Regions from separate parts of the Pseudomonas sp. BR20 genome, predicted to be linked through region 1. Evidence: predicted binding sites of a transcription regulator. Region 1 holds the regulator's gene; each other region holds the start of a gene.
The links. The regulator FliA, encoded in region 1, starts transcription of late flagellar genes. The targets are predictions, from matches to a motif close to CTAAAGTTTNNNNNNNNNNNGCCGNTAA.
Positions count from the first base shown of each region.

Region 2: the regulator FliA is predicted to act here: its motif matches at 3,235-3,262, upstream of ACHPFG_RS14435 (methyl-accepting chemotaxis protein).
Region 3: the regulator FliA is predicted to act here: its motif matches at 2,415-2,442, upstream of motA (flagellar motor stator protein MotA).
Region 4: the regulator FliA is predicted to act here: its motif matches at 4,019-4,046, upstream of ACHPFG_RS23515 (methyl-accepting chemotaxis protein).

Region 1 covers NZ_CP172012.1:4,971,596-4,979,346, reverse strand. The annotation lists gene ACHPFG_RS22840 (cold-shock protein) at 1-169, shown strand, start outside; gene flhA (flagellar biosynthesis protein FlhA) at 406-2,520, shown strand; gene flhF (flagellar biosynthesis protein FlhF) at 2,533-3,849, shown strand; gene fleN (flagellar synthesis regulator FleN) at 3,955-4,788, shown strand; gene fliA (RNA polymerase sigma factor FliA) at 4,785-5,525, shown strand; gene ACHPFG_RS22815 (chemotaxis response regulator CheY) at 5,695-6,069, shown strand; gene ACHPFG_RS22810 (protein phosphatase CheZ) at 6,088-6,876, shown strand; gene ACHPFG_RS22805 (chemotaxis protein CheA) at 6,888-7,751, shown strand, end outside.
Region 2 covers NZ_CP172012.1:3,122,952-3,130,702, forward strand. The annotation lists gene ACHPFG_RS14425 (MFS transporter) at 1-375, opposite strand, end outside; gene ACHPFG_RS14430 (EamA family transporter) at 526-1,461, opposite strand; gene ACHPFG_RS14435 (methyl-accepting chemotaxis protein) at 1,641-3,206, opposite strand; gene ACHPFG_RS14440 (GGDEF domain-containing protein) at 3,314-4,468, opposite strand; gene ACHPFG_RS14445 (OsmC domain/YcaO domain-containing protein) at 4,736-6,934, shown strand; gene ACHPFG_RS14450 (cystathionine gamma-synthase) at 7,059-7,751, opposite strand, start outside.
Region 3 covers NZ_CP172012.1:796,676-804,426, reverse strand. The annotation lists gene rsgA (small ribosomal subunit biogenesis GTPase RsgA) at 1-419, shown strand, start outside; gene motB (flagellar motor protein MotB) at 469-1,491, opposite strand; gene motA (flagellar motor stator protein MotA) at 1,495-2,346, opposite strand; gene ACHPFG_RS03480 (HDOD domain-containing protein) at 2,514-4,049, shown strand; gene ACHPFG_RS03475 (rhodanese-like domain-containing protein) at 4,107-4,922, shown strand; gene asd (archaetidylserine decarboxylase) at 4,939-5,799, shown strand; gene serB (phosphoserine phosphatase SerB) at 5,910-7,124, opposite strand; gene ACHPFG_RS03460 (AhpA/YtjB family protein) at 7,258-7,751, shown strand, end outside.
Region 4 covers NZ_CP172012.1:5,115,658-5,123,408, reverse strand. The annotation lists gene ccoO (cytochrome-c oxidase, cbb3-type subunit II) at 1-123, opposite strand, end outside; gene ccoN (cytochrome-c oxidase, cbb3-type subunit I) at 134-1,558, opposite strand; gene ACHPFG_RS23520 (alpha/beta family hydrolase) at 1,638-2,330, shown strand; gene ACHPFG_RS23515 (methyl-accepting chemotaxis protein) at 2,424-3,989, opposite strand; gene ACHPFG_RS23510 (CPBP family intramembrane glutamic endopeptidase) at 4,093-4,884, opposite strand; gene ACHPFG_RS23505 (DMT family transporter) at 5,309-6,169, shown strand; gene ACHPFG_RS23500 (DMT family transporter) at 6,199-7,083, opposite strand; gene ACHPFG_RS23495 (methyl-accepting chemotaxis protein) at 7,136-7,751, opposite strand, start outside.

The sequences.
Region 1 (7,751 bases):
GGGGTTTGGTTTCATCAAGCCGGACGACGGCTCTGAGGATGTATTTGTGCATTACTCGGGGATCGTTTCCAGCGGTTTCAAAAGCCTGGATGAAAACCAAAAGGTCGAATACGTGCTTGCCAATGGTCCCAAGGGACTGCAGGCAACTGAAGTTAAGGCTGTGAACTAGCCGTGGGCGTTAGTTTCGCTGTCGGCAATGAATGTACACCGATCCAACTGTGGGAGGGGGCAAGCCTCCTCCCACAGTTGGATTGTTTACATCCGATAGAACTCGGGCGCCTGTAGCGATCCACCTCCTCAAAAGCAAAGTTGGAAGGCTTCTTGCAATACCGCCTCCAGGACGCCTCCCGGCGTCAAAAGTTTGCTTCAAGGAAACGAGGAATACCGGTGGTGGATCGCTCTCAAATGTTCAGCACGGCCCGTGGCACCCTGACTGACCTCTCCCGAGGCAATCTGGGTGTGCCGTTGTTGTTGCTGGTCATGCTGGCAATGATGATGTTGCCGATGCCGCCGTTCCTGCTGGACGTGTTCTTCACCTTCAACATCGCCCTGTCCGTCGTCGTGTTGCTGGTGTGCGTCTACGCCCTGCGGCCGCTGGATTTCGCGGTATTCCCCACGATCCTGCTGGTGGCAACCCTGTTGCGCCTGGCGCTGAACGTGGCGTCCACCCGCGTGGTGATGCTGCACGGTCAGGATGGCCACGCCGCCGCCGGTAAGGTGATCCAGGCCTTCGGTGAGGTGGTGATCGGCGGTAACTACGTGGTCGGTATCGTGGTGTTCGCGATCCTTATGATCATCAACTTCGTGGTGGTGACCAAGGGCGCCGGGCGGATTTCCGAGGTGAGCGCACGCTTTACCCTCGACGCCATGCCCGGCAAGCAGATGGCCATTGATGCCGACCTCAACGCCGGCCTGATCGACCAGAACCAGGCCAAGACGCGCCGCCTGGAAGTAGCCCAGGAAGCCGAGTTCTACGGTTCCATGGACGGTGCCAGCAAATTCGTGCGCGGTGATGCCATCGCGGGCCTGCTGATCCTGTTCATCAACCTGATCGGCGGCATGGCGGTCGGGATCTTCCAGCACGGCATGACTTTCGGCGATGCGGGCAAGGTATACGCCTTGCTGACCATCGGTGACGGTTTAGTGGCGCAATTGCCATCACTGTTGTTATCTACAGCTGCCGCCATCATGGTGACCCGTGCTTCGGGTTCCGAAGACATGGGCAAGCAGATCAGCCGGCAGATGTTTGCTTCGCCCAAGGCCCTGGCCGTGGCGGCGGGCATTATGGCGATCATGGGGATCGTGCCGGGCATGCCCCATGTGTCGTTCCTGAGCATGGCGGCCATGGCGGGCGGTGGTGCCTACCTGTTCTGGAAAAAGCAGAATGCGGTCAAGGTCCAGGCCCTGCAAGAAGTTGCGCGCCAGCAGGAACTGCTGCCATCGCCAGCCCGCGCCCAGGAAACCAAGGAGTTGGGCTGGGACGACGTGACCCCGATCGACATGATCGGCCTGGAAGTCGGCTACCGCCTGATTCCGCTGGTGGACCGCAACCAGGGTGGCCAGTTGCTCGCGCGGATCAAGGGCGTGCGCAAGAAGCTGTCCCAGGACCTGGGCTTCCTGATGCCCACCGTACATATCCGCGACAACCTCGACCTGGCCCCGAGTGCCTACCGCCTGACCCTGATGGGCGTGATCCTGGCCGAAGCCGAGATCTACCCGGACCGCGAGCTGGCGATCAACCCCGGCCAGGTGTTCGGCAGCCTCAACGGCATTACCGCCAAAGATCCGGCTTTTGGCCTGGAGGCGGTGTGGATCGAAATCAGCCAGCGCAGCCAGGCGCAGTCCCTGGGCTACACCGTGGTGGACGCCAGTACCGTGGTCGCCACTCACCTCAACCAGATTCTCTACAAGCACTCCCACGAGCTGATCGGCCACGAAGAAGTCCAGCAATTGATGGGCTTGCTCGGCAAGGCCTCGCCAAAACTGGCGGAAGAACTGGTGCCGGGCGTGCTGTCGTTGTCGCAACTGCTCAAGGTGCTGCAGGCGCTGCTGGCCGAACAGGTGCCGGTACGCGACATCCGCAGCATTGCCGAGGCTATCGCCAACAATGCCGCCAAGAGTCAAGATACCGCCGCGTTGGTGGCGGCGGTGCGTGTCGGATTGTCCCGCGCAATCGTGCAAAGCATTGTAGGGCTTGACTCCGAGCTGCCTGTGATCACCTTGGAACCAAGGTTGGAACAGATATTGCTCAATAGTATTCAGAAGGCAGGACAAGGCCAGGAAGAGGGCGTTCTGCTGGAACCAAGCATGGCTGAGAAACTGCAGCGTTCGTTGATCGACGCCGCACAGCGCCAGGAAATGCAGGGCCAGCCGGTGATTCTGCTGGTGGCGGGTCCGGTCCGGGCGATGTTGTCGCGGTTTGGACGTCTGGCAGTACCGAATTTGCACGTCTTGGCTTATCAGGAAATTCCTGACAACAAGCAAGTGACTATCGTCGCGACAGTAGGGCCCAACGGCTGAGGGTAGTGGGTTATGCAAGTTAAGCGTTTTTTCGCCGCCGATATGCGTCAGGCCATGAAACTGGTCCGCGATGAGCTGGGCGCCGATGCCGCGATTATCGGTAACCGTCGTATTGCCGGCGGTGTCGAGCTGACGGCTGCCCTGGACTACACCCCCTCGGCATTGGCGCCGCGTGTGCCGAACATGGAACTTGAAGACGAGCTGCGCAAGACCGCTTCGCGCATCGTCTCGGCCCAGGCTGAACTGAGCATGCGTGGCGACAGCGATGCCACCACCAATCGCCAGTTGTTTGCCGGCCTGCCGCTGACCGCCGCCGAGCCGCTGGTTGAGCCAACGTTCATCGAACCGCCGCGTCCTGCTGCGCCAGCCCCGGCCGCCGCAGTTGACCAGCGTGTCTTCGACTCGATGCGTTTTGAACTCAACGGCCTGCGCGAACTGCTGGAAGTGCAACTGGGTTCGCTGGCCTGGACCCAATTGCAAGGCAGCAAACCGCAACAGGCCAACCTGTGGCGCCGCCTGCAACGCATCGGCCTGTCCGGCCCGTTGTCCCGCGACCTGCTGGCCCTGACCACCGAAATCGAAGAGCCTCGCCAGGCCTGGCGCATGTTGCTGGCCCACCTGGCGCGGATGATCAGCACCCCGGAAATCGAACCCCTGGAAGAGGGCGGCGTGATTGCCATGGTCGGCCCTGCCGGCATGGGCAAGACCACCACCCTGGCCAAGCTGGCGGCGCGTTATGTGCTCAAGTACGGCGCGAATAACATCGCGCTGGTGAGCATGGACAGCTACCGCATCGGCGCCCAGGAACAGCTCAAGACCCTGGGCCGCATCCTCAATGTGCCGGTCACCCACGTCGACCCGGGCCAGTCTCTGGCCAACGCGCTCGATCCGCTGCTGCGCAAGCGTGTGGTGCTGATCGATACCGCCGGCCTGCAAGCCAGTGATCCGGCGTTGCGCATGCAACTGGAAAGCCTGGCCGGGCGTGGCATCAAATCGAAAAATTACCTGGTGCTTGCAACCACCAGCCAGAAACAGGTTCTTACCGCTGCGTACCATAGCTACAAGCGTTGCGGTCTGGCCGGTTGCATCCTGACTAAACTGGATGAAACCGCCAGCCTGGGCGAAGTGTTGAGCCTGGCTATCAGCCATGAACTACCGGTTGCCTATCTGACCGACGGGCCGCGCATCCCGGATGACTTGCATCTGCCGCGCCGTCATCAGTTGGTCAGCCGCGCCGTCAGCGTGCAAATGCAAGAAGAGCCTAGCGAGGAAGCGATGGCCGATATGTTCGCCGACCTTTACCACAACCCGGCAAAACGGGTGGGTTGAGGCGCGATGAACACCGTGAAATGTACCTACATCGATGGTCTGCAAGCGATTCACGCGGCCAAGCCATGTAGCCTGCGTCTAAGCAAGACAAGGTAAAGAAATAAAATGGGCAGCATGCATCCCGTACAGGTGATCGCGGTGACCGGCGGCAAAGGTGGCGTCGGAAAAACTAACGTGTCAGTGAATTTGTCCCTGGCCCTGGCAGAGCTTGGCCGTCGCGTCATGCTGCTGGATGCTGACCTGGGGCTGGCGAACGTCGACGTTCTGCTGGGACTGACGCCTAAACACACCCTTGCCGATGTGATCGAGGGGCGCTGTGAGCTGCGCGATGTGCTGCTCCAGGGCCCTGGCGGGATCCGTATCGTGCCGGCCGCCTCCGGCACCCAGAGCATGGTGCACCTGAGCCCGGCGCAGCATGCCGGCCTGATCCAGGCCTTCAGTGACATCGGCGACAACCTCGACGTGCTGGTGATCGACACCGCCGCCGGGATCGGCGAGTCCGTGGTCAGCTTCGTGCGCGCGGCGCAGGAAGTCTTGCTGGTGGTCTGCGATGAACCCACCTCGATCACCGACGCCTACGCCCTGATCAAACTACTTAACCGTGACTACGGCATGAACCGCTTCCGCGTCCTGGCCAACATGGCCCAGAGCCCGCAGGAAGGTCGCAACCTGTTCGCCAAGTTGACCAAGGTCACGGATCGCTTTCTCGATGTCGCCTTACAATACGTCGGTGCAGTTCCCTACGACGAGTGTGTGCGCAAGGCTGTGCAAAAGCAGCGTGCAGTCTACGAAGCGTTCCCTCGTTCCAAATGCGCATTGGCGTTCAAGGCTATTGCCCAGAAGGTCGATACCTGGCCGTTGCCTGCCAACCCTCGGGGGCATCTGGAGTTTTTCGTCGAGCGATTGGTGCATCAGACGAGCGCAGGACCGGTGCTATGACAGCGAACGGCTATAACGCATACAAGAAGTCTGCCCGTGACAGCCAGGGCGAGTTGATCGAGCGCTATGCGCCACTGGTCAAGCGGATTGCCTATCACCTGCTGGCACGCCTGCCCGCCAGTGTCCAGGTCGAAGACCTGATCCAGGCGGGCATGATCGGCCTGCTCGAAGTGTCGACCAAGTACGACGCGAGCAAGGGCGCGAGTTTCGAGACGTATGCGGGGATCCGCATCCGTGGTGCGATGCTCGACGAAGTGCGCAAAGGTGACTGGGCGCCGCGTTCGGTGCACCGCAATACACGCATGGTCAGTGACGCAATTCGTGCAATTGAAGCAAAAACCGGTCGCGACGCTAAAGATCACGAAGTTGCGGCCGAACTCCAATTGAGTCTCGACGATTATTACGGGATTTTGAACGATACCTTGGGCAGCCGCCTGTTCAGTTTCGACGACCTGTTGCAGGACGGCGAACACGAAGGGCTGCATGAGGACGGCGCGAGCACGCATATGGAGCCGTCGCGTGACCTGGAAGATGAGCGTTTCCAGGGGGCGTTGGCGGACGCCATTGCCAACTTGCCGGAGCGTGAGCGGTTGGTGTTGGCGCTGTACTACGACGAAGAGCTGAACCTCAAGGAAATCGGTGAGGTCCTGGGGGTCAGCGAATCGCGTGTCAGCCAGTTGCACAGCCAGTGCGCGGCCCGCTTGCGGGGGCGTTTGGGAGAGTGGCGAGCGCGCTGACAGGCAGTGTGGGGAGCACTGCAAAGCGATACCGCGAAGGTGATTGGCCTTCGCGGGTTCGACCCGTGGTGCCCCTGGCAGTCCTTGTTGTGTATGCCTGTTGATTGAAATGGCGCGTCCAGGTGCTGGGCGCGTTTAAGACTGCTTGGAGGTCGAATTGGACAAGAACATGAAAATCCTCATCGTTGATGACTTCTCAACGATGCGGCGGATCATAAAAAACCTGTTGCGTGACCTGGGGTTCACAAACACGGTCGAGGCGGATGATGGCCTTACGGCGATTCCGATCCTCAACAGCGGGAGCATCGACTTTCTGGTAACGGACTGGAACATGCCGGGCATGACCGGTATCGACTTGTTGCGCCACGTGCGTGCCGACGAAAAATTGCGCAGCCTTCCCGTGTTGATGGTGACCGCCGAAGCCAAGCGTGAACAGATCATCGAAGCCGCCCAAGCCGGGGTCAACGGTTACGTGGTTAAACCATTCACTGCACAGGCCTTGAAAGAGAAGATCGAAAAGATCTTCGAACGCATCCACGGCTGATGCCATCGCGGGGGAGCTATGGAGCATAAAGAAACGTCACAGGGCGACTTTGAGTCGACCCTGAAAAAGCATGCTCACCAGTTGGTCGACAGCCTTGAAAAAGGCCATTTCGGCGACGCGGTGCAGTTAATCCATGAGCTTAACCAGACCCGTGACCGCGGCCTGTACCAGGAAGTGGGCAAGCTCACACGCGAGCTGCACAGTGCAATCGTCAATTTCCAGATTGACCCGCACATGCCCCAGGCCGAAGAGATTTCGCAGATCACCGACGCCACCGAACGCCTGTCCTATGTGGTCAGGCTGACTGAGGCGGCGGCCAACCGCACCATGGACCTGGTGGAAAACGCCACGCCCCTGGTCAACGGCATGGCCACGGAAGCCCAGGCGCTCAGCGTTGACTGGGGCCGCTTCATGCGCCGTGAAGTCGGTGCAGAAGAGTTTCGTGAGCTGGCCCGTCGGGTTGAGGGTTTTTTGTCACGCAGTGAGCAGGAAAACCGCACGGTTTCCAGCAACCTCAATGACATTCTGCTGGCCCAGGATTACCAGGACCTGACCGGTCAGGTGATCAAGCGTGTGACCCAGTTGGTCACCGAAGTGGAAAGCAACCTGCTCAAATTGGTACTCATGGCCGGCCAGGTCGACCGTTTTGCCGGCATCGAACATGACCGCGAAGCGATCCTCTCTGAAAAAGATCCACAAAAACATCTCGCCAAGGGTGAAGGTCCGCAGATTCATGCCGATAAACGTGAAGACGTTGTGTCAGGTCAGGATGACGTAGATGACCTGTTATCCAGTTTAGGCTTCTAAGGAGCACCCACATGAGCTTCGGCGCCGATGAAGAGATCCTTCAGGATTTCCTTGTAGAGGCCGGCGAAATTTTAGAGCAACTGTCCGAACAACTGGTCGAGCTGGAAAGCCGCCCGGATGATGCGAACCTGCTCAATGCAATTTTTCGCGGTTTTCATACTGTAAAAGGGGGCGCCGGCTTCCTCCAGCTCCATGAGCTGGTGGAGTGCTGCCACATCGCCGAGAACGTGTTCGACATCCTGCGCAAGGGTGAGCGTCACGTTGATTCGGAGTTGATGGACGTGATTCTCGAAGCACTGGATGCGGTCAACGGGATGTTCAGCGAAGTGCGCGAACGTGCCCCGATCACCGCAGCCACCCCGGAACTGCTGGCCGCCCTGGCGCGCTATGCCGAGCCGGCCGATACCTCGGCAGCGCCGGTGGTCGAAGCCGCACCGGAACCGGTGGTGGAGCCTGAAGCGGATGTGACGGACAGCGAGTTCGAGCAACTGCTCAACTCCCTCAGTGCCGTCAAGGCCGAGGCCGAAGCGCCGGCTGCCGTTGCCCCGGCTGCCGCGCCGAGCAGCGAAGACATTACCGACGCTGAGTTCGAGTCTTTGCTCGACCAATTGCACGGCAAGGGCCAGTTCGCTGCCGATGCCGTGGCGCCTGCCGGTGCCGCCGCCGATGCTGCGGATGTGCCTGCCGCTTCTGCCAGCACCGACATCACTGACGATGAATTCGAAGCGTTGCTCGACCAGTTGCATGGCAAGGGCAACTTCGCGGCCGATGCCTTGCCGGCAGTCGCCGCTAAGGCCGCAACACCGGCTGCCGGTGCCAAGCCTGCGGACGATGGGTTGATCTCCGATCACGAATTCGAAGCACTGCTGGACGAT
Region 2 (7,751 bases), 1.8 Mb from region 1:
GCGGATCAGCGACAACAGAATCGGCGCCGCGACGCCGATGGCGGCGTAGGTGGGCAGCAGGCCGATCAAGGTGGTGGCGCCGGCCATCAGCAGGATGGTCATGGCCAGGGTGCGTTTGCGCCCGATACGGTCGCCGAGCATGCCGAAGAAAATCCCGCCCAGGGGCCGGAAGGCAAATGCCACGGCGAATACCGCGAAGGTTTTGAGCAAGGCCGCGCTGGCGTCGCCACTGGGGAAGAATTGTTGGGCGATGGTGGTGGCGAGGAAACCGTAGACGGCGAAGTCGAACCACTCGACAAAGTTACCGATGCCGGCGGCGATGATGACCTTGCGCAGGGTCTGGGGGCTTACCTGTTCGGTGGAGGGGCTCGTCATGGGGAAGGCCTCGGAAGGGGTCGGGGATGCAGGATTATCCGGGGAAGGGGGATAGGCGGCCGGGCTCAAAAGAGTCGTCCGCATAGTCAGTAGCGACTGGTTGGGAGTGGAGGAGGCAGGAATTGGGCCAGGTCAGGCGGGGATCTATCGTTACCGCGCAGACTTGCGATACGTCAGCAGCACAATCCCGGTCACCACGATGACGCCGCCGAGCATCTGCCCGGCGCTGAGCATTTGATCGAGCACGATCCAGCCCATCAGCAACGTCGCCAGCGGCTCAATGTTCATGACCGGCGCATTGCGTGGCATATCCAGGCGCGGGACCGAAATGAACAGCACGATAAAACCGGTGCCATACAGCACCACCAACGTCGCGAGCGCCAGCCAGCCAGTACTGGTTGCCGGCGGGTTCAGGCCGCCCGGAAGGGCGCCGCTGAGGCCGGCGAGGTTGACGCTGCTGAACACGACGAAGATCGTCAGCAGGCTGCGCACTGAACCGCGAACCTGGGACAACTTATGGTCGGTGATCCATAGCGCGCAGGCGAACACGAAGGCGGCGCAGAAGGCCAGGCTGACACCGAGCAGCCATTGCGGGCCGATATCGGCGCTGGTTGAGAGGCGGCCGGGTACGTCCAGCACAAACACCAGGCCCACTAGGATCAAGCCCATCAGCAAGGCGGTGCGCGTCGTTGGGCGTGGGCCGCCTAATACCCAGGTGAGCAGGGCGAGCAAAATCGGGAATACGTTACCCACCAGTAGCGCGAGCGCTACCGGCACGCGGGCGACGGCGGAGTAGAGGCACAGGCTCTGGGTGGCGATAAGCAGGCCCAGCAGCACTTGCCAGCGCCATGCACCTGCCGGCAGGCGCAGGCTTTGGCGTTGCCACAGCACCAAAACGGCCAGCACCAGCAAGGTGCCACCCGAGCGCAGCAGAATGGCCAACAGCACACCGGCGCCATCATCGAAGGCGACGCGAGCGGCGATGTGATTGCCGGCGAAGGCACAGCCCATGCAGAGCAGAATCAACACGGCGATGTGGCGGGAGAACAGGGCAGGCGTGCTTTGCAGGGAGACGGGGGCAGTCATGAAGGGCTCGGGCAGTGGGCACCATCGTCGGGGATGGGGATTTGTTTTTAGGTTGTCGTACAACTTCGAGGTGGGATTTGTAGCGTGTTTGTGTCGAAGGGGCAAGGAGGTATTTCGTTTGAGTGCTGATAGTTGTGGCGAGCCCGCTCGCCACAACTATCAGAGAGGCTTGTCTGCCTTCAGCGATTGAAGCGCTCCACCAACGCGTATTGGGTGGACGCGGTATTCGTCAGTTCCTTGCTCAGGTCCGAGGATTGACGGGCTTGCATCGAGGTCTGGTCGGCCAGTTCGGCGATGGTGGTGATGTTGCGGCTGATCTCCTCGGCGACGGCGCTTTGTTCTTCAGTGGCGGCGGCGATCTGGGTGGTCATCTCGGTGATATGCGACACCGCTTCGCTGATGCCCACCAGGGCCTGGTCCGCTTCCAGCACCCAGGCCACGCCTTCCTGGGCCTGGCGATGGCCGTTTTGCATGCTTTGCACGGCGTTGTTGGAGGACGCCTGGAGCTTGGTGATCAGGCCATGGATCTGGGTGGTCGATTGCGACGTGCGCTGGGCCAGTTGGCGCACTTCGTCGGCTACCACGGCAAACCCTCGGCCTTGCTCGCCGGCCCGCGCTGCTTCAATCGCAGCGTTGAGGGCGAGCAGGTTGGTTTGGTCGGCGATGCCTTTGATCACATCCACCATACTGCCGATTTCGTCACTGTCCCTGGCCAGTTGCGCCACGGTCACGCCGGTCTCCCCGACGACGACGGACAGGCGCTCGATGGCTTCGCGGGTATCGCGCGCGACTTCGCGGCCGCGGCCGGTCAGTACATTGGCCTGCTGAGTGGCATCAGCGGTGCGCTGCACATGGCTGGCGACTTCCTGGGTGGTCGCGGCCATCTGGTTGACGGCCGCCGAGACCTGTTCGGTTTCCACGCGCTGGCGGTTCAGGCCTTTGGCGCTGGCCGCAGCTAACTGATCGGATTGCCCAGCCAGGGTACTCAGTTGCTCGGCGCTGTCCTGCAGGCGGGTGAGGCAGGTTTTCAGGCGCGCGGTCTGGCTGCGAAACGCGGTTTCCAAACGCGACTGTGGGCCGCGTGCGTCACTGTACATCTGCGCGATCAAGGCATCCGACGTCGAGGGTTCAACCCCCTCCAACAGACGCAGGGTACTGCTCTGGCGCCAGTGTGAGCACAACAGGCCCACCGGCAGCGCGACCGCCACGGCCACTGCGACGGCCACCGGTGCACTGAGGAACAGCCCGGCGACGCTGCCAGCAATGGCGGTTGCAGCATAAGGCACGCAGCTCAATGCCGCCGGCAGCCAGGCATCCTGGCGCGGCACGCCCGGCTTGCCTTGGCTGATACGCCGGTAGAGGGCCTGGGCGCGGCGAATTTCATCGGCCGTGGGCTTGACCCGCACCGACTCAAAACCAACCACTCGGCTGCCGTCGAAGATCGGCGTGATGTAGGCATTGACCCAATAATGATCGCCATTCTTCGAGCGATTCTTGACGATGCCCATCCACGGCAAGCCTTGCTTGAGCGCACTCCACATGTGCGCAAAAACGGCCGGCGGAACATCGGGGTGACGCACGATGTTCTGGGGGGCGCCGATCAGGTCGACGCGTTCAAAGCCGCTGATATCGACGAAGGCGTCGTTGCAATAAGTGATCATCCCATGAACATCGGTGGCGGAGATGAGTTTTTGCGAGGGCGCGAGTGAAACCTCGCGCTGCGTCACGGGCTGATTGTTGCGCATTCCGATTACTCCCTGAATTGCCATAAAGTTATCGGCATCACAGGGAATAAGTTGATGGTTGAATGTTGAATAGAAGCCGGGGAGTGATGAATGGCGTTCAGGGACGCCTAAGTGGCGAATTGTCTTTGTGCGATACGAAAACAATTTTTGCCCGCGCGCTTGGCTTCGTATAACGCGCCATCTGCATGGGCAATCAATGTTTGCGCGCTGGTGTGTGACGCATTGTCGGCGCCTTCAAAGAGGGCAATGCCGATGCTGGCTTGCAAGGCGTAGGGGAGCGCGCGGCGGTCAGAGACCTGTTGCAGTGTTTCTATAATCCGTTGCGCTGCCAGGGTGGCAGAGGTCAAGCCGGCATTATTCATGACTAGAATAAACTCGTCTCCGCCCATTCGGCCGGCAGAATCCTGGTTGAGCCTGACAATCGATTTAAGCGTTGCGCCAAACTCGGCTAACGCCTTGTCACCTTCGGCATGTCCGTGGTTATCGTTGATGCTCTTGAAACCATCCAAATCTATATAGAGCACCGCAAAATGTTTATCGGCATGCCGGCTGCGGGTCAGGGTGTTTTCAATCAGTTCGAGTATCCCCATACGGTTGTACAGGCCCGTGAGGGGGTCATGGGTCGCGCGGATTTCATTTTTGGCCTCTGCCAGTAAGGCGCGCACCACGTTATCGTTTAACTTGTTGAGCAGCAGCCACATGCCGGTTAAATACAGCGGCGCCTGAAGCAGGAATATCCTCAGCAGCGGTTCCGGCTGAAACAAGGTGGCGAGCTTCATGGGCACATCAGTCAGCAATATTTGAGTCAATGCGTAGCGCGGTACGCCTTGGTTGCGCATGGCAATCGCGGCATTCACGCTCACCATTGAGGTGCACCCGAGTATTTGAAGAATTGCATCGCCGCTGATCAGGCAACCAGCGGTACCCAGGCCCAGCTCCGCCGCCCAGACCAGGCCCAGTAATAACGATAGATCAATGACATAGGGATATTTTTGGCCGCCGTATTTATTGATCCAATACAGCAGTGCCAAACGTGAAACCCAGATCATTGAATCAATGATGAGCCAGGCAATGAAGAGTCGGCTGGGCTGCAGCGTGACCGCGACCGTGCACATCACCAGGCTGTTAAACCAGCCGACCCACAACACCCCTCTGGAAGAAAAAGGCCCGGCTATAAGCTCACTGCGTATGCGCATGTCATACGGCGCGTCTGCGTTTGTCAGCCATCTCATCGTCTTCGTTACAGGGAGTTGGTATTCCATATTGAGCCTCACCTGAAGCGCTGAAGTTGGTTGGTGGCACATGGCCATGCTGGCACCCTTTCAGTGGCTTATCAAATACTATTGACATAACACTTGAGGGGCTTTGATTCATGAAGTGTTCATTTGATATTCAGCGCATTCCGTGGGGAATTGCCCAGGTAAAACGGCCGCCCATCACCTGGCAGGATTGAAAAGCCTGAAACTTCCCGATGAAAAACCTCATAATGGCGGCCATTTTTGTTTAGCCCGTTATTCTGGTGTGCCCCCATGGAAATCAAGGTCAACTTTCTCGACAACCTCCGGCTTGAAGCCAAGTTCGATGACTTCACGGTGATTGCCGACCAGCCTATTCGCTATAAAGGCGATGGGTCGGCACCGGGGCCGTTCGATTACTTCCTGGCTTCGTCGGCGTTGTGTGCGGCGTACTTCGTCAAGTTGTACTGCAGCACGCGCAACATCCCCACGGACAATATTCGCCTGTCGCAGAACAATATTGTCGACCCGGAAAATCGCTATAACCAGATCTTCAAGATCCAGGTGGAGTTGCCGGCTGATATTTCCGATAAAGATCGCCAGGGCATCCTGCGTTCCATCGACCGTTGCACCGTGAAGAAAGTGGTGCAGGCCGGGCCGGAGTTCGTGATCGAAGAAGTCGACAACCTCGACGCCGATGCCCAGGCCTTGTTGATGCCGAGCGCGGGCAGCGAGGCGGGCACTTATATTGCGGGCAAGGACCTGCCGCTGGAGCAGACCATCGCCAACATGTCCGGGATCCTCGCCGGCCTGGGTATGAAGATTGAGATCGCCTCGTGGCGCAATATCGTGCCGAACGTGTGGTCGCTGCATATCCGCGATGCGCACTCACCCATGTGCTTTACCAACGGCAAGGGCGCGACCAAGGAGGGCGCCCTGGCGTCGGCGTTGGGCGAGTTCATTGAGCGGCTCAACTGCAACTTCTTCTACAACGACCAGTTCTGGGGTGAGGAACTGGCCAATGCGCCGTTCGTGCATTACCCGGACGAACGCTGGTTCCAGCCGGGCCCGAATGATGAACTGCCCAGCGAAATCCTCGACGCCTACTGCCTGAAGGTCTACAACCGCGACGGTGAGCTGCGCGCCTCGCACCTGTTCGACACCAACTCCGGCAATGAAGCGCGCGGCATCGTTTCGCTGCCGTTCGTGCGCCAGTCGGATGGCGAGGTGGTGTATTTCCCGTCCAACCTGATCGAGAACCTCTACCTCAGCAACGGCATGAGCGCCGGCAACACCTTGGCCGAGGCCCAGGTGCAGTGCCTGTCGGAGATTTTCGAACGGGCGGTGAAGCGCGAAATCATCGAGGGTGAATTTGCCCTGCCGGACGTGCCGGCTGACGTGCTCGCGAAGTACCCGAGCATCCTGGCCGGTATTGCAGGCCTGGAAGCCCAGGGGTTCCCGGTGCTGGTCAAGGATGCGTCCCTGGGCGGCGAGTTCCCGGTGATGTGCGTGACCTTGATGAACCCGCGCACCGGCGGCGTGTTCGCCTCGTTCGGTGCGCACCCAAGCCTGGAAGTGGCGCTGGAACGCAGCCTCACCGAACTGCTGCAGGGCCGCAGCTTCGAAGGCTTGAATGACCTGCCGCAGCCGACCTTCGAAGCCCAGGCGGTGACCGAGCCGAACAACTTTGTCGAGCACTTTATCGACTCCAGCGGTGTGGTGTCGTGGCGCTTTTTCAGCGCCCAATCGGACTACGAGTTTGTCGAGTGGGACTTCTCCGGCCAGGGGGAAGATTCCAACGCTCAAGAGGCCGCGACCTTGTTCGGCATTCTGGAAGGCATGGGCAAAGAGTCCTATATGGCGGTGTACGAACACCTCGGCGCAACCGCCTGCCGCATCCTGGTGCCGGACTACTCGGAAATCTACCCGGTGGACGACCTGATCTGGGACAACACCAATAAGGCGCTGTTTTTCCGCGAGGACATCCTCAACCTGCACCGCCTGGACGAAGCCGAACTGCAGGCGCTGGTCGAACGCTTGATCGAAAGCGAGCTGGACGACTACACCGACATCACCACCCTGATCGGCATCGAGTTCGACGACAACACGGCCTGGGGCCAACTGACCATCCTCGAATTGAAGCTGCTGATCTTCCTCGCCTTGCAGCAGTACGAAGAGGCCAAGGAGTGCGTGGAGATGTTCCTGCAGTACAACGACAACACCGCCGAGCGTGGCCTGTTCTACCAGGCGATGAATGCGGTGCTGGAGATGGAACTGGACGACGACCTGGAACTGGCGGACTACGAAGCCAACTTCCGCCGCATGTTCGGCAATGAGCGGATGGACGCGGTGATCGGCTCGGTCAACGGCAGTGTGCGCTTCCATGGGCTGACACCGACCAGCATGAAGCTGGAAGGGCTGGACCGGCATTTGCGCTTGATCGAGAGCTACAAGAAGCTGCATTCGGCGCGTGCCAACATAATCCAGGCGTGACGCGTACCCAATGTGGGAGGGGGCTTGCTCCCGATGGTGGTGGTTCAGACAAATATTCAGTGCCTGACACGCCGCTATCGGGAGCAAGCCCCCTCCCACAGTTGATCTTTGTCGGCTGGGGGATTTATATACGGTCCAGGGCCTGCGCCAGGTCCGCTCGTAGATCCTCTACATCTTCAACCCCCACCGACAACCGCACCAACCCATCACCAATCCCCAGCTGCGCGCGGGTCGCTGCCGGGATGCTGGCGTGGGTCATGATTGCCGGGTGTTCGATCAGGCTTTCCACGCCGCCCAGGCTTTCGGCCAGGGCGAAGAGCTTGACGGTTTCCAGGAAGCGCGTGGCGCCGGCCAGGTCGCTGTTCAAGTCGATTGAAATCATTCCGCCAAACCCGCGCATCTGCCTGCGTGCCAGTTCGTGCTGCGGGTGGGACGCCAAGCCTGGGTAATAGACCCGTGATACTTGTGGTTGCTGTTCCAGCCAGGTGGCCAGGTCGAGGGCGTTGCTGCAATGGCGCTCCATGCGCAGCGCCAGGGTTTTTACACCGCGCAGGGTGAGGAAGGCGTCGAACGGGCCGGCGATGGCGCCGACCGAGTTTTGCAAAAAGCCCACGCGCTCGGCCAGTTCGGGGTTGTCGCCGACGATGGCGATGCCGCCGATCACATCGGAGTGGCCATTGAGGTACTTGGTGGTGGAATGCACCACGATGTCGACACCCAATTCCAGCGGACGCTGGATCCACGGGCTGGCGAAGGTATTGTCGGCCACGCAGAGAATGCCGCGGCTGCGGCAGATCCGGGCGATGGCGCTGAGGTC
Region 3 (7,751 bases), 2.5 Mb from region 1:
AACAGCAGTTGGACGGGCGCATCAGCGTATTTGTCGGCCAGTCGGGCGTGGGCAAATCCTCGCTGGTCAACAGCCTGCTGCCAGAAGTCGATACCCGCGTGGGGCCGCTGTCGGAGCTGTCCGGCCAGGGCACCCACACCACCACCACGGCGCGGCTGTTCCACTTCCCGGGCGGCGGTGAGTTGATCGACTCCCCGGGTATCCGTGAATTCGGCCTCGGCCACGTCAGCCGCAGCGATGTGGAAGCGGGCTTTATCGAATTCAACGACCTGATCGGCACCTGCCGCTTCCGCGATTGCAAACACGATCGCGAGCCGGGCTGCGCCTTGCTCAGGGCGCTGGAAGATGGCCGCGTGCAGCAGCAGCGCATGAACAGCTATCGGTCGATTATTGCGAGCTTGCCGGAAAGTAGTTACTAAACTTGCGAAACAATAAGGCCGCGATCATCGCGGCCTTATTGTAGGTGACTTAGGAACCCGTCCCAGGCACCGTAGGGTCTTTCACCCCACCCTCATCAAACAGGTTCAGCTTCTGCCGCAGCTCATGGGCCGGCAATGGCTCCTGGCCGGGCGGAATGGCGTTTGGGTCGGCCGGCACCTCACCTGGCGCACCCGCTCCCGGAGTTGGGACCGGTGGTGGCGCGGGCTGATCACCTTCAATCGCACGCTGAGCCTTCTTGGTCAGCACAACGATATCGATGCGACGGTTGATCGGGTTGAACGGATCCTTCGCATCAAACAGTTGCGAGGACGCAAAACCCACCACGCGAGCCACTTGCGGATCCGGATAGCTGCCGGCCACCAGCGCACGACGCGCCGCGTTGGCGCGGTTGGCGGAAAGCTCCCAGTTGCCAAAGTCACCCTGGCCCGCGTAAGGCTTGGCATCGGTGTGGCCGCTGATGCTGATCTTGTTCGGCACCGCCTTGATGGTGTCGGCCATGGCCAACAAGATGTCCTCAAAGTACGGTTTCAAGCGTGCGCTGCCAGAGTCGAACATCGGCCGGTTGGCGGCGTCGGTGATCTGGATGCGCAAGCCATCCGGGGTGATCTCGAACGAAATCTGATCCTTGAACTTCAGCAGTTGCGGGTTTTCCTCGACCTTGTTCTGCAACTCTTGCAGCAACAGTTCAAGGCGTTCCTGCTCGACCTGCTCGGCCATGGCTTCGACGGTATCGCGCTCGATCGGGATTTTTTCCTGCGGCGCTTCGGTTTTGACTTCCGGGTTGATGGTGCGCTCAGGCGCCAGTTGCGGCGAGCCGCCCAGGTCGATCACGAACGGCGTACCGCTTTCCGAGAAGCCAATGGGGTCTTTGAAGTAGCCGGCGATGGCGATCTTCTGTTCGGGCGTGGCCGTGGACATCAGCCACAGCACCAGGAAGAACGCCATCATCGCCGTCGCAAAGTCGGCGAAGGCGATTTTCCAGGCACCGCCATGGTGCCCCGCAGCGAAGCGCTTGACGCGCTTGATGATTATCGGCTGGTTGTTTTCCATGGCTTAGCGACCGCGAACCGCTTGTTCCAGCTCGGCGAAGCTTGGGCGATGCTTCGGGTACAGGACCTTGCGACCGAACTCCACCGCCAACGATGGCGGCATGCCCGAAGCGGATGCCACCAGGCTGGCCTTGATCGATTCGTACAGGTTGATTTCTTCCTTGGCGTCATGGGCCAGGGAGGTCGCCAGCGGGCCGAAGAAGCCGTAAGCCGCGAGAATACCGAAGAAGGTACCCACCAGCGCCGCACCTACGTGCATGCCGATAGCCGCCTGATCACCTTCGCCCAGGGAGGCCATGGTCACCACGATACCCAGTACCGCCGCGACGATACCGAAGCCGGGCATGCCGTCGGCCACACCGGTCACGGCATGGGAGGGATGCTCCAATTCTTCTTTGAGGCTGAACAACTCCATGTCGAACAGGCCTTCGAGCTCATGGGGAGCCATGTTGCCGGAGGACATGATGCGCAGGTAGTCGCAGATGTAGGCGGTCATGCGCTCATCTTTGAGCACGGCCGGGTACTTGGCGAAAATCGGGCTGGCCGCGGCGTCTTCGATATCGGCCTCAATGGCCATCATGCCTTCGCGGCGGCTCTTGTTGAGGATCTCGTAAACCAGGCCCAACACTTCCAGGTAGAACGTGTGGGTGAAACGCGAACCGAACATGCCCAGCGACTTCTTGATCACGTGCATGGTCATGTAGCCGGGGTTCGCCTGCAGGAAGGCACCCAGTGCCGCACCACCAATAATCATCACCTCGAAAGGCTGGATCAGTGCCGCAATTTTACCGTGGGACAGGACGTAGCCGCCGAGCACGCTCGCGAAGACGACGATAATGCCGATAATTTTAGCCATAGGAGATGAGTACTTGCGCCGTCGGGTTCATGGACATATTTGGGGGAACTGAAAAACTCTTGTTCCTCTTATCGGCAAAACTGCGCCAGACTATAGCCCGTTAAGGCGAAAAGCCAGTTCGGCCCGCTCCGGGCGTGTTGACCGCAAGTGATGATCGCGCCCCAATCATGGCTAATGAAACGACAGTCCCAACTGCAAAACCTACTTCTCTAGCCGCTTGGATCAAGCGCCTGGACGAAGTGCTGCTGCCTGTTCCACAGGCCAGCCATGACCGCGTATGCAAAGCCATCCGCGATAGCCGCAGTTCGTTGCGAGATATTGCCGAGCTGATGCAAAACAGCCCGGCCCTCGTACTCAGCGTCATGCGCGAGGCCAACAGCCACACCCATGGCAGCCTGACGGCGCCGGCGGAAAACCTCGAAGTGGCGCTTAACCGTCTGGGCCTCAAACGCGCCGAGGAACTGCTGGCACGCCTGCCGTCGGTGCCGGCCCATGAAATTCCCGTAGCGCTGCGCCAGCTGTTGCTGGTCAGCCAGCACGCCTCGCAACAAGCCAATGGATTGTTCGGCAGCCGCCTGGCGCGGCTGTGGCAGGACATTCATTGGGGCAGCCTGCTGTTTCTTTCACCGCTGTGGCCGATGGCCGTTGCCTACCCCAAGCTTTTGGAGGAGTGGGAACTGCGGGTCATCCACAAGGGCGAGTCGGCACGCAAGGTCGAACAGGCGTTGTTCGGTGTGCGCCTGTTGGACCTGTGCCTCGGCCTGACCGAGACCTGGCATCTGCCGATCTGGGTGTCCCAGGGTTATACGCTGTTGCGCACCGAACAGCGCTTGCTGGTCAAGGCCCTGCATATCGCCCGCGAAGACGACCCCCTGCGCCACCAGCAATTGCTCGACGCCGATCCCAACCTGCGCCGCTGGTTGAATCAGCCGGCCAATACGGTGCTGCTGGCCAACGGCCTGGCGATGTCGGCCCAGGAGTCCTGGACCTGCCCGCACACCGAGCGCTGGCAATACCTCACCGCGCTGTACCTGCAACAGCCCCTGAGCGAAGTGCAGCAACAGGTCCACCAGCAAGCCGTCACCAGTGCCCGCGACACCTTGATGCCCGATCTCTGGCACCCGGCGCTGTCGCTGATCTGGCCCTGGCATGTACACAAGATTCATCGCGGCCTGCTGCCCGCACCACCGCCCACCGCCGAAGCCCTGGCCGTCTGGCGCAAGCGTTGTACCGAACTGCTGGTGGAGCCGAGCCGCTTTGCCAACGCCATGCATTTGACTACGTGCGCCAAGGAAGCCTTGGTGGCCAGCGGCATGCAGCGCGTCCTGTTGTTCATGGCCGATCGCGCCCTGAGCACCTTGCGTGTGCATCAGGCCGACGGCCTGCCGAAGGACGCCGCCAACCTGAGCCTGGATGTGGTCAACAGCACGCTGCTGCAGCGCCTGCTGGAAAAGTCCGCCCAGGTGCGCCTCACACCGGACAACCACGCCCAGTTCTCGGCACTGCTGCCGCCGATCCTGCGCCGCCTGTTCACCGGCGAGCACCTGTTGTTGCGCTCCATGAGCTGCAACGGGCGCGTGGTGATGGTGATGGTCGCCGACCAGGGCGGCGGGCCGTTCTCGGAAACCACCGTGCAGGCCTTCGGTAAAACCGCCCAATGCATCGAGAAAGCCCTGCACAGCTTTACCAACCGCAGCGCTTGATGCTTGCGCTACAATCGCCGTCCTTTATCGCCAACATTTGTGCCCAGGAGACCTCACATGCCTGACTTCTCTGGCTTGCCGCTGGTGATCGAATCCAGTGACCTGCTCGGTCAACTGGATGCCGAACACCTGATTCTGGTGGACCTCACCAGTGCCGCCCGCTACGCCGAAGGGCACATCCCCGGCGCGCATTTCGTTGACCCCAAGCGCACCCAACTGGGCCAGGCGCCGGCACCCGGCCTGCTGCCCGGCAAGGCCGATCTTGAGAAACTGTTCGGCGAACTGGGCCACACGCCCGACGCTACCTACGTCGTCTATGACGACGAAGGCGGTGGCTGGGCCGGACGTTTTATCTGGATGCTCGACGTGATCGGCCACCAGAAATACCACTACCTGGACGGTGGCCTGCTGGCGTGGCTGGAGGGCAAGCACCCGCTCTCCACCGACGTGCCCGCCCCGGCCGGCGGCCCGGTCAGTCTCACGCTGCACGACGGCCCCACCGCTACCCGCGAATACCTGCAAAGCCGCCTCGGCGCTGCCGACCTGGGCATTTGGGATGCGCGCGGCCCGCTGGAATATTCCGGCGAGAAGGTGCTTGCGGCCAAAGGTGGTCATATCCCTGGCGCGGTGAACTTCGAATGGACGGCCGGCATGGACAAAGAGCGCAACCTGCGCATCCGCCGTGACATGCCGCAGATTCTCGAAGACCTCGGGCTGACCAAAGACAAAGAAATCATCACCCACTGCCAGACTCATCACCGCTCTGGCTTCACCTACCTGGTGGCCAAGGCGCTCGGTTATCCGCGAGTCAAAGGTTATGCCGGTTCCTGGGGCGAATGGGGCAACCACCCCGACACCCCCGTCGAGATTTAAGGTTTAAGGACAGTCAATGAAAAAGCAGTTGTTTATCCTCAGCCAGTACCTGCTGCCGCACCACCTGCTGTCGCGGTTAGCCGGCTGCATCGCCGAGTGCCGCGTGCGCTGGTTCAAGAATGCCTTCACCACCTGGTTTGCCCAGCGCTACGAAGTGGACATGTCCCAGGCGCTGGTGGAGGACGTGACCGCTTACGAGCACTTCAACGCCTTCTTCACCCGCGCCCTGAAAGACGGCGCCCGCCCACTGGACCAGACCCCTGGCGCAGTATTGAGCCCAGCCGATGGCGCAGTCAGCCAGCTTGGCCCCATCGAGCACGGTCGTGTGTTCCAGGCCAAAGGCCACAGCTTCAGCGTGCTGGAACTGTTGGGCGGTGATGCCGCGGTCGCTGCGCCGTTCATGGGCGGCGATTTCGCCACCATTTACCTGTCGCCGAAGGACTACCACCGGGTGCATATGCCACTGGCCGGTACCCTGCGTGAGATGGTCTACGTGCCTGGGCGGATTTTCTCGGTAAACCAGACCACCGCCGAAAACGTGCCGGAATTGTTTGCGCGTAACGAGCGTGTTGTCTGCCTGTTCGACACCGAACGCGGCCCGATGGCGGTGGTATTGGTGGGGGCGATGATTGTCGCGTCGATTGAAACCGTATGGGCCGGCCTGGTTACCCCGCCGAAGCGCGAACTGAAAACCTTCCGCTATGACGAAGCCGCCCGCGCGCCGATTCACCTGGAGAAGGGTGCGGAGCTGGGTCGCTTCAAGCTGGGCTCCACTGCGATCGTGCTGTTCGGGCCGGATCAGGTGAAGTGGGCTGAAGAATTGGTGGCGGGTTCGCCGGTGCAGATGGGCCAAGGCATCGCTTTACCTAAAGCCTGACGCCGAACCCAATGTGGGAGGGGGCTTGCTCCCGATAGCGGGATATCAGTCAACACATCAGTGACTGAACCACTGCCATCGGGGGCAAGCCCCCTCCCACATTTAGTCAGTTACAACTGACCGTCGCGGTCGCGAAAGCCCAGCAGATACAGCACGCCATCCAACCCCAAGGTCGAAATCGCCTGCTTGGCCGATTGCTTGACCAATGGCTTGGCGCGGAACGCCACACCCAAACCGGCGATTGCCAGCATCGGCAAGTCGTTGGCGCCGTCACCGACCGCAATGGTCTGCTCCAGACGCAAACCTTCCTTGTGTGCCAATTCCTTCAGCAGGTCCGCCTTGCGCTGCGCGTCGACAATCGGCTCGACCGCGACGCCGGTCACCTTGCCATCGACCACTTCCAGTTCGTTGGCGAACACATAGTCAATGCCCAGCTTGGCCTGCAACTGCTTGGCGAAGTAGGTGAAGCCGCCCGACAGGATCGCCGTCTTGTAGCCCAGACGCTTGAGTTCGGCGAACAGGGTTTCGGCGCCTTCGGTCAGGCGCAGCGACGCACCGATGGAGTCCAGCACGCTCACATCCAGGCCCTTGAGCAAGGCCAGGCGTTCCTTGAAGCTGGCGCGGAAATCCAATTCCCCGGCCATGGCGCGCTCGGTGATCGCGGAAACCTGCTCGCCCACGCCGGCCGCCTTGGCCAGTTCGTCGATGACTTCGGCTTCGATCAGCGTGGAGTCCATGTCGAACACCGCCAGGCGACGGTTACGACGGAACAGCGAATCTTCCTGGAAGGCGATATCAACGTTCAGCTCCTGGGCCACGCTGAGGAATTCGGCGCGCAGGGCCTGTGGGTCGGCCGGTTCACCGCGCACGGAGAACTCGATGCAGCCTTTACCCTGGTCAGCGGGGGTGTCCAATGGCATCCGACCCGACAGACGGTCGATATGGTCGATGTTCAAACCGTACTGCGCGGTAATCGAGCTGACGCGCTGCAGCTGTTCGGCGGTGACCTTGCGGGTCAGCAGCGTCACGATATGGCGCTTCTTGCCCTGGCCGGCCACCCACTGCTGGTAATCCTCTTCGGATACCGGGGTGAAACGCACCTGCTGATCGAGCTTATACGCCGTAAACAGGATGTCCTTGAGCACCGATGAGGCCTGCTCGGTGCTGGGAATTTCCACCAGGATGCCGAACGACAGCGTGTCGTGGATCACCGCCTGGCCGATGTCGAGAATGTTCACACCACCCTGTGCCAGAACGCCGGTAATGGCTGCGGTAAGACCTGGGCGGTCTTCACCAGTGATGTTAATCAGGACAATTTCGCGCAAGGCGCACCCCCAGGCTGGAAAAAAACCGCATTCTACCCACTTTCAGTGACCATCGGGCACAGCCAGCGCTTTGCCGGTCTTGGGCCTGTCGCTATACTGCGCGTCAACTTCACGGACCAAGAGCCGAGCTCAAGTGAACCGGCCCACGCCAGTAAAAACCGACAACTTCTTCCTGCTGATCTTCCGGGCACTGCGCCACCGCCGTGTACCGATCGCATTACGCATCGCCAGCCATAACGTGATCCTGGTCGCCCTGGCCCTGGTGATCTACGCCTGCGTGATGGGTTTGCAATTCAAGCAGGCCATGCACGAGCAAGCCGACGCCCTGGGCGAGAGCCTGACCACGCAGACCGCCACCTCGGCGACTGAGCTGCTGGTGTCCAACGACATCCTCAGCCTCAACGTGCTGCTCAACAACCTGACCAAGAACCCGCTCGTGGCCCATGCCGCCATCTACAGCGTGGACAACCGCATCATGGCCGAAGCCGGGCAGCGCCCGAAAAACGGCCTGCTGGGCGAAGCCGAAGGTCTGTACCAGAGCAATATCACGTTTCAGGACGTGAAGGCCGGCCAACTGCGTATCAGCCTCGACATGCAGCAGTTCCAGCAGCCGATGACCATCAGCCT
Region 4 (7,751 bases), 140 kb from region 1:
CGGCTTGTTGGTCACGTCCTGGAAGAACAGCGGGACGATCTGGGTCAGGCCGCCGATGCTCACGGCGAGCACCATGAGCAGCATCAGCAGGCCGACGTTTTTTTCAATCGTTTCGTGTTTCATCACTGACTCCTCAGGCCATCTGCGCGACAGGGGCGGCTTCGACAGGTTGTGCCGAGCGCACGGTGCGCCATGTGTTGTAAGCCATCAGCAACATGCCGCTGAGGAACACCGCACCACCCACCAACCGCACGATGAAGCCTGGGTGGCTGGCCACCAGGGTTTCGACGAAGGAGTAGGTCAAGGTGCCGTCGTCATTGATCGCACGCCACATCAGGCCCTGGGCGATGCCGTTGACCCACATCGAAGCGATGTAGAGCACGGTGCCGATGGTCGCCAGCCAGAAGTGCGCGTTGATCAGGCCGAGGCTGTACATCTGCTCACGACCGAAGACTTTCGGGATCATGTGGTACAGCGCGCCGATGGAGATCATCGCTACCCAGCCGAGGGCGCCGGCGTGTACGTGGCCGATGGTCCAGTCGGTGTAGTGGGACAGCGAGTTGACGGTCTTGATCGCCATCATCGGCCCTTCGAAGGTCGACATGCCGTAGAACGCCAGGGACACCACCAAAAAGCGCAGGATCGGGTCGCTGCGCAACTTATGCCAGGCGCCCGACAGGGTCATCATGCCGTTGATCATGCCGCCCCAGCTCGGAGCCAGCAGTACCAGCGACATCACCATGCCCAGCGACTGTGCCCAGTCCGGCAGCGCGGTGTAGTGCAGGTGGTGAGGACCGGCCCAGATGTACAGGGTGATCAACGCCCAGAAGTGCACGATGGACAGGCGATAGGAATACACCGGACGCTCGGCCTGTTTCGGCACGAAGTAGTACATCATCCCGAGGAAACCGGCGGTGAGGAAAAAGCCTACCGCGTTATGTCCATACCACCACTGCACCATGGCATCCGTCGCACCGCCATACAGCGAGTAGGACTTGGTCAGGCTGACCGGGATTTCCAGGTTGTTGACGATATGCAGGATCGCCACGGTGATGATGAACGCACCGAAGAACCAGTTACCGACGTAGATATGCTTGGTGGTGCGCTTGGCCACGGTGCCAAAGAACACAATGGCGTAGGCCACCCAGACGATGGTGATCAGGATATCGATCGGCCATTCCAGCTCGGCGTATTCCTTGGAGCTGGTGTAACCCAGCGGCAAGGTGATTGCGGCCAAAAGAATGACCAACTGCCAGCCCCAGAAGCAGAACGCGGCGATTTTCGGCGCGAACAGCTGGGTTTGGCAGGTACGCTGCACCGAGTAGAAGGAGCTGGCGAACAGCGCACAGCCACCAAACGCGAAGATCACCGCGTTGGTGTGCAGTGGGCGCAGGCGGCCGAAGCTGGTCCAGGGCAAGTCGAAGTTGAGCGCGGGCCAAACCAATTGGGCGGCGAGAAAAACCCCGAGCCCCATGCCGACGATGCCCCACACCACCGTCATAATGGCGAATTGGCGGACCACCTTGTAGTTATAGGCGGTACTTAAAGTAGTGTTCATGGTTCCCCATCCACGGTTCAACCCAAGCAGATGCGGCACTTGGGCTGGAGTTATAGGCAGACTGAATAGCGAGGCAAGCATGGGCAAAGAGCACAAGGCCAGTATTGACGGGGATCAATGGGCGCAGTGTGTACGGGAACATGGCTGGCTTTGGGATGTCGCGTCGGGCACTGCTTCGGGTGATTGCGTGACGCTGATCCTGGCCCACGGCGCGGGTGCACCGATGGACTCATCCTTTATGAACGACATGGCTGCACGCCTTGCCGGGCATGGCGTCAACGTGTTGCGCTTCGAGTTTCCCTACATGGCTCAACGTCGATTGGACGGCGGTAAACGCCCACCCAACCCGGCGCCGAAACTGTTGGAGGCGTGGCGCGGGGTGTATGCCGAGGTGCGACGTCATGTCGCTGGGAAACTGGCCATTGGCGGCAAGTCCATGGGTGGGCGCATGGCGAGTCTGTTGGCGGATGAATTGGCGGCCGATGGGCTGGTGTGCCTGGGGTATCCGTTCTATGCAGTGGGGAAACCGGAGAAACCCAGGGTCGAGCACCTGGCCGGGCTGAACACGCCGACGCTGATTGTGCAGGGCGAGCGCGATGCCTTGGGTAATCGGGTGGCGGTGGAGGGCTATGATTTGTCGCCGAGCATCGAGGTAATGTGGCTGGTGGCGGGGGATCATGACTTGAAGCCGTTGAAGGCTTCAGGGTTCAGCCATGAGCAGCATTTGGAGGCTGCGGCCGTGCAAGTGGCTGAGTTTCTCAGCGCCTGTTAGGGCCAATCGGGAGCAAGCCCCCTCCCACATTCGACCGCATTCCAAGGGATGTAAGCGGTTAACTGTGGGAGGGGGCTTGCTCCCGATAGCGGTCTACCTGTTGAAACGCTCGACCAACGAATACTGGGTATTCGCCGTATGCGTCAGCTCTTCACTCAACTGCGCCGAGTTCATCGCCTGCTCCGAAGTCTGATCCGCCAACAGCGCAATGGTGCTGATATTACGGCTGATCTCTTCGGCCACCGAGCTTTGCTCTTCGGTGGCGGCTGCAATCTGGGTGGTCATGTCGGTGATATGTGCCACCGCTTCACTGATGCCCACCAACGCCTGATCCGCCTCCATCACCCGCGCCACACCTTCTTCGGCCTGGCGATGCCCGGCATCCATGGTTTGCACGGCGGCGGCAGCGGTTTGCTGCAGCTTGGCGATCAGGGCATGGATCTGCCCGGTCGACTCCGTGGTGCGCTGCGCCAGTTGGCGGACTTCATCGGCGACCACCGCAAAACCACGGCCCATCTCTCCGGCACGCGCCGCTTCAATGGCGGCGTTGAGCGCCAGCAGGTTGGTTTGGTCGGCAATGCCTTTGATCACGTCGACTACGCCGCCGATCTCATCACTGTCCTTGGCCAGTTGGGTGACGGTCACGCCGGTCTCGCCCACGGCCACCGACAGACGCTGAATCGCCTCGCGGGTTTCCCCGGCAATAGAGCGACCGCGACCGGTCAGGCGATTGGCTTCCTGGGTAGCATCGGCGGTGCGCTGCACATGGCTGGCCACTTCCTGGGTGGTCGCCGCCATCTGGTTGACCGCAGTGGCCACCTGCTCGGTTTCCACGCGCTGGCGTTCCAGGCCGCTGGAGCTGTTATGCGCCAGGGTGTTGGACTGCGCCGCTTGATCGTTGAGGTGCTCGGCAGTGTCCTGCAAACGCGTCAGGCAGGTCTTCAGACGCGCCTCCTGGCTGAGGATCGACATCTCCAGGCGTGCCTGGGCGCCACGGCTGTCGGTGTACATCTGTGCGATCAAGGGGTCGGACGTGGTCTGCTCGGCCAGACGCAGCAAGCGCTTGAGACCGCGCTGTTGCCAGCTCAGGCCCAGCAGCCCCAATGGCACCGACAAACCCGCCGCCAGGGCAAAGCCCCAGTGGGAATTCAGCGACGCACCGATCATGAAGCTCAACTGGCTGATCAGGATAAACGGCAGCCAGTCCTGCAGCACCGGCAACCACTTGTCCCGCTGGGGAACGGCCGACTTGCCCTGGTTGATGCGTTGGTAGAGCGCCTCGGCACGGCGGATCTGCTCGGCAGTGGGCTTGATGCGCACCGATTCGTAGCCGACCACCTGATTGCCTTCGAAGACCGGCGTCACATAGGCGTTAACCCAGTAGTGATCGCCCGTCTTGCAACGGTTCTTAACGATGCCCATCCATGGCAAGCCTTGTTTGAGCGTGGTCCACATATGCCCGAACACGGCCGCTGGCACGTCCGGGTGACGGACCAGATTGTGCGGCGCACGCACCAGTTCGTCGCGAGAGAACCCACTGATTTCAACGAAAGCGTCGTTGCAGTAGGTGATCACGCCTTTGGCATCTGTCGTGGAGATCAACCGTTGCTGAGCGGGGAAGGTACGTTCGCGCTGGGTAACGGGTTGGTTATTACGCATGATTGTTCAATCCGCAAGGCTTTCAATGGGTATCGGCGGTAACGGGGGTTTATTTAACTTATTTTTGCAACAATCGGCGGATTGCTCGTTTCTGGAGGTGGTGTCAACCCGCTAGCATCGGATAGGTAAACAACCCGAAGTGAAGCAGATTCAAGCCAAAGTGCGTGGCAATCGCCGCACCCAGCCCGCCAAACCGATAAGCCAGGCCATAACCGACCCCGGCGATGCTCGCCAGCAGTACCCAATGCCACCCCGCGCCCACGTGCACCAGCCCGAACAGCAGCGACGCCAGCAGCAGCGCGAGGTTTTCGCCGTAGGGCAACTGTTTGAAGCGCCGGCTCAAGCCGCCTTGAATGTAGCCACGGAACAGCGCTTCTTCCACCAGGGTCACCAGCAGCAGGTTATTGAGCACCCACAGCCAGGCCTGGTCCGGCCATTTCGGTGCCCAACTGATCACGCCCAGCAAGGCTGCGCCACCCAGAGCGATGATGGCGGTCAGCGCCAGCGCCAACGCGGTGACGCAGATCGACAAGCGCAACGTACGCCGCGCCACAATCCACGGGCAGGCCAGCAACAACCAAAAGCCAATCAACGGCTTGTCCTGGTTCAGGTACATCGAGAACGGCACGGCATCAGGCGTGAGGCGCTGCGGGTCAATGCCGCGTCCGTTGTAGAACCCCGGCAACCAGTGCATTGCCAGGCTCAGGGCCAGTACGATAAACAGCCCGTGGCCGAGGTTGCGTGCCCACGGCGTGCGTTGCTGGCGTACGGCATAGCCGGCGATCAACAGCAGGGCGATGGACACCAGCGCCAGCACGCCCAGTTGCCCGTAGGCCAAGGCCAGCACATAGCCGATGGAAAGCAGCGTCAGGTACAGCCAGGGCAATGCGAGCATGGGGATTCCTTGGGAAAAACCGGTCGGCATTATAGCGACGGCCCGCGCGCCGGAACGTGAAAACGCCTCCACGCAACAGGGTTTGGGCAAGTGATTGCAAAACATGTCATCGCCTGGTTATAGTCCTCACGTCGTTATCCCTTCAAAAAGATCAGCACATGCCAGCTTCCCTGCGCATAGCGGTAGTCGATTCAGCGGTCAACGCTGTGGTGGCGCCGTGCGCGAACAAGCAGCCTGTGCAGATCAGTCACTACCCCCCACCTGTCAGTAGCACCCCGGTGTACGCAGTCGTATCACCGCCGGGTGTTGGCATTCCGGGCTGATCAGCGCGTTGCTGTTCCTGCTGTGCCTGCCTGAAAAAAACTACTGAATTTCAGCATCTGCTGCTGAATCGGCTTTTTTTGCCTGATTACAGGTGGTATCCATGTCCGTTCTTTCGAAACACTCCGTGGCCGCGGCGGCCTCGACGAGCCTGTTTGTCCTGCTGTGGAGCAGCGGGGCGATCTTCTCCAAACTGGGCCTGGCCCATGCGTCACCCTTCGCGTTTCTGTTGATCCGCTTTGCCGTCGCCCTTGCAGGCTTGGTGGTGCTGGTGCCGATCCTCAAGCTGAAACTGCCGCGTCCCGGCAAGCCCATGCTGTACGCGGCGGCAACCGGATTGGTGTTGTTGGGGGCCTATCAGATTTTCTATCTGCTGGCCCTGGACCTCAACGTCACCCCCGGCGTCATGGCGACCATCATGGGGGTGCAGCCGATCCTCACCGTGGTGCTGATGGAGCGCCAGCGTTCCTGGCGTCGGATGTTCGGCCTGAGTCTGGGCTTGGCCGGGCTGATCATGGTGGTCTACCAAGGCATTGGGCTGTCGGGCATGTCCCTGGCCGGGATGCTGTTCGGGCTGTTGGCCCTGGCAAGCATGACCTTCGGCTCGATCATGCAAAAGCGCATCACCGACAACCCCCTCGGCACCCTGCCGGTGCAGTACCTGGCGGGGCTGTCGTTGTGTTCGGTGTTTGTGCCGTTCCAGCCGTTCCATGTTGAACACAACGCCGGCTTTTACCTGCCGGTGCTGTGGATGGGCTTGGTGGTGTCGGTACTGGCAACGCTGTTGCTGTACCGTCTGATCGCCCGGGGCAACCTGGTGAATGTCACCAGCCTGTTCTACCTGGTGCCGGCGGTGACGGCGGTGATGGATTACCTGATCTTCGGCAACCGGCTGGCGGTGCTGAGCCTGTTGGGGATGGGCTTGATCATCATTGGGCTGGTCTTCGTGTTCCGCAAAAACTGACCCCCCCGTAGGTGCCGGCCAGCCGGTGCCTACGGTTTTCGAGGCCGCAATACCAGCCACAACGCCCCGGCAATCAACATGCCGCCATATAAATGCGCCATTGATAACGGTTCGTCGAGCAACAGCGCCCCCCACAACACCCCAAACGGCGGGATCAGGAAGGTGGTGGTCATCGATCTCACCGGTCCGATAGCGGTGAGCAGCCGGAAGTACAAAACATAAGCAAACGCCGTACACACCAATCCCAACCCCAGCAACGACAGCCACACCTGCCACCCACCCCAGCTCGGGGGCGGATGGCTGATCGCGCTGTAGGCAAACAACGGCAGCAGAAACAGCGTCGCGCCCAGCATGCTGCCCAGGGCCGCGAGACGACTGTCCAATCCGCCACGCTGATCCAGCCAGCGCCTGGCGAGGAACCCGGCAAAGCCATAACAGGTGGTAGCCAGCAGGCAGGCCAGTGCGCCCATCAATAATTCCAGGTCAAACGCCACCGGCCCCGCGCGAGTCAGCACGCCCACGCCGAACAGGCCCAGGCACACCCCGGCGATTTTCGACGCGGTGAGGCGCTCACTGAAAAACAGCCCGCCAATCAACACGCCCATCAACGGCGTGGTGGCATTGAAGATCGCCGAGTAACCCGCCGGCAGCACCTGGGCGGCCACCGAATACATGGTCGCCGGGATCCCCGAGTTGATCACCCCCAGCAACAGGACCGTCTTGAACTTGCCCTGGAAATCCCAGCGCACCCGCATCACCGCCAGCATCACCAGCAAGCCTGCGGCGGCAATCGATACGCGGAAAAATGCGGTCGGCACCGTGCCGATTTCCGGCGCGATGATGCGCATGAACAGAAAGCTCGCGCCCCAGATGGCGGCGAGCCCCAGCAGGTAAAGGGTGTCAACAGGCCTCACGGAACACTCCTACATCAATAAGGCGGCGAGTGTTGCACGCCGCTTTCACTGGTTACAGAACAAACCGCGTTACCAGCCCATTGAGGTCCACCGCCAGCCGCGACAGTTCCTGGCTGGCGGCCGAGGTCTGGGTGGCGCCGGCGGCGGTCTGGGTGGAGAGGTCGCGGATGTTCACCAGGCTGCGGTCCACATCACGCGCTACCAGTGCCTGTTGCTCGGCGGCGCTGGCTATCACCAGGTTGCGCTGGCTGATCTGCGAGATGGCGGCGGTGATTTTCTCCAGGGCGCTGCCGGCGCCGTTGGCCCGTTGCAGGGTCTGGCCGGCGTGTTCGGCACTGCTCTTCAACGCTGTGACCGTATCCTGGGTGCCTTGCTGGATACCGGTGATCATCTGCTCGATTTCTTCGGTGGAGTCCTGGGTGCGCTGTGCCAGCGAACGCACCTCGTCGGCGACTACCGCGAACCCACGCCCGGCTTCACCGGCACGTGCCGCTTCAATCGCTGCGTTGAGCGCCAGCAGGTTGGTTTGCCCGGCAATGCCGCGAATCACTTCCAGCACCTTGCTGATGTCCTGGGCCTGAACCGCCAGGCCTTCGGCCTTGTTGGACGCGCCGAGCACTTCGTCTACCAGGTTCTGGATCGAGTTGATAGTTTCGCTGATCTGGTAG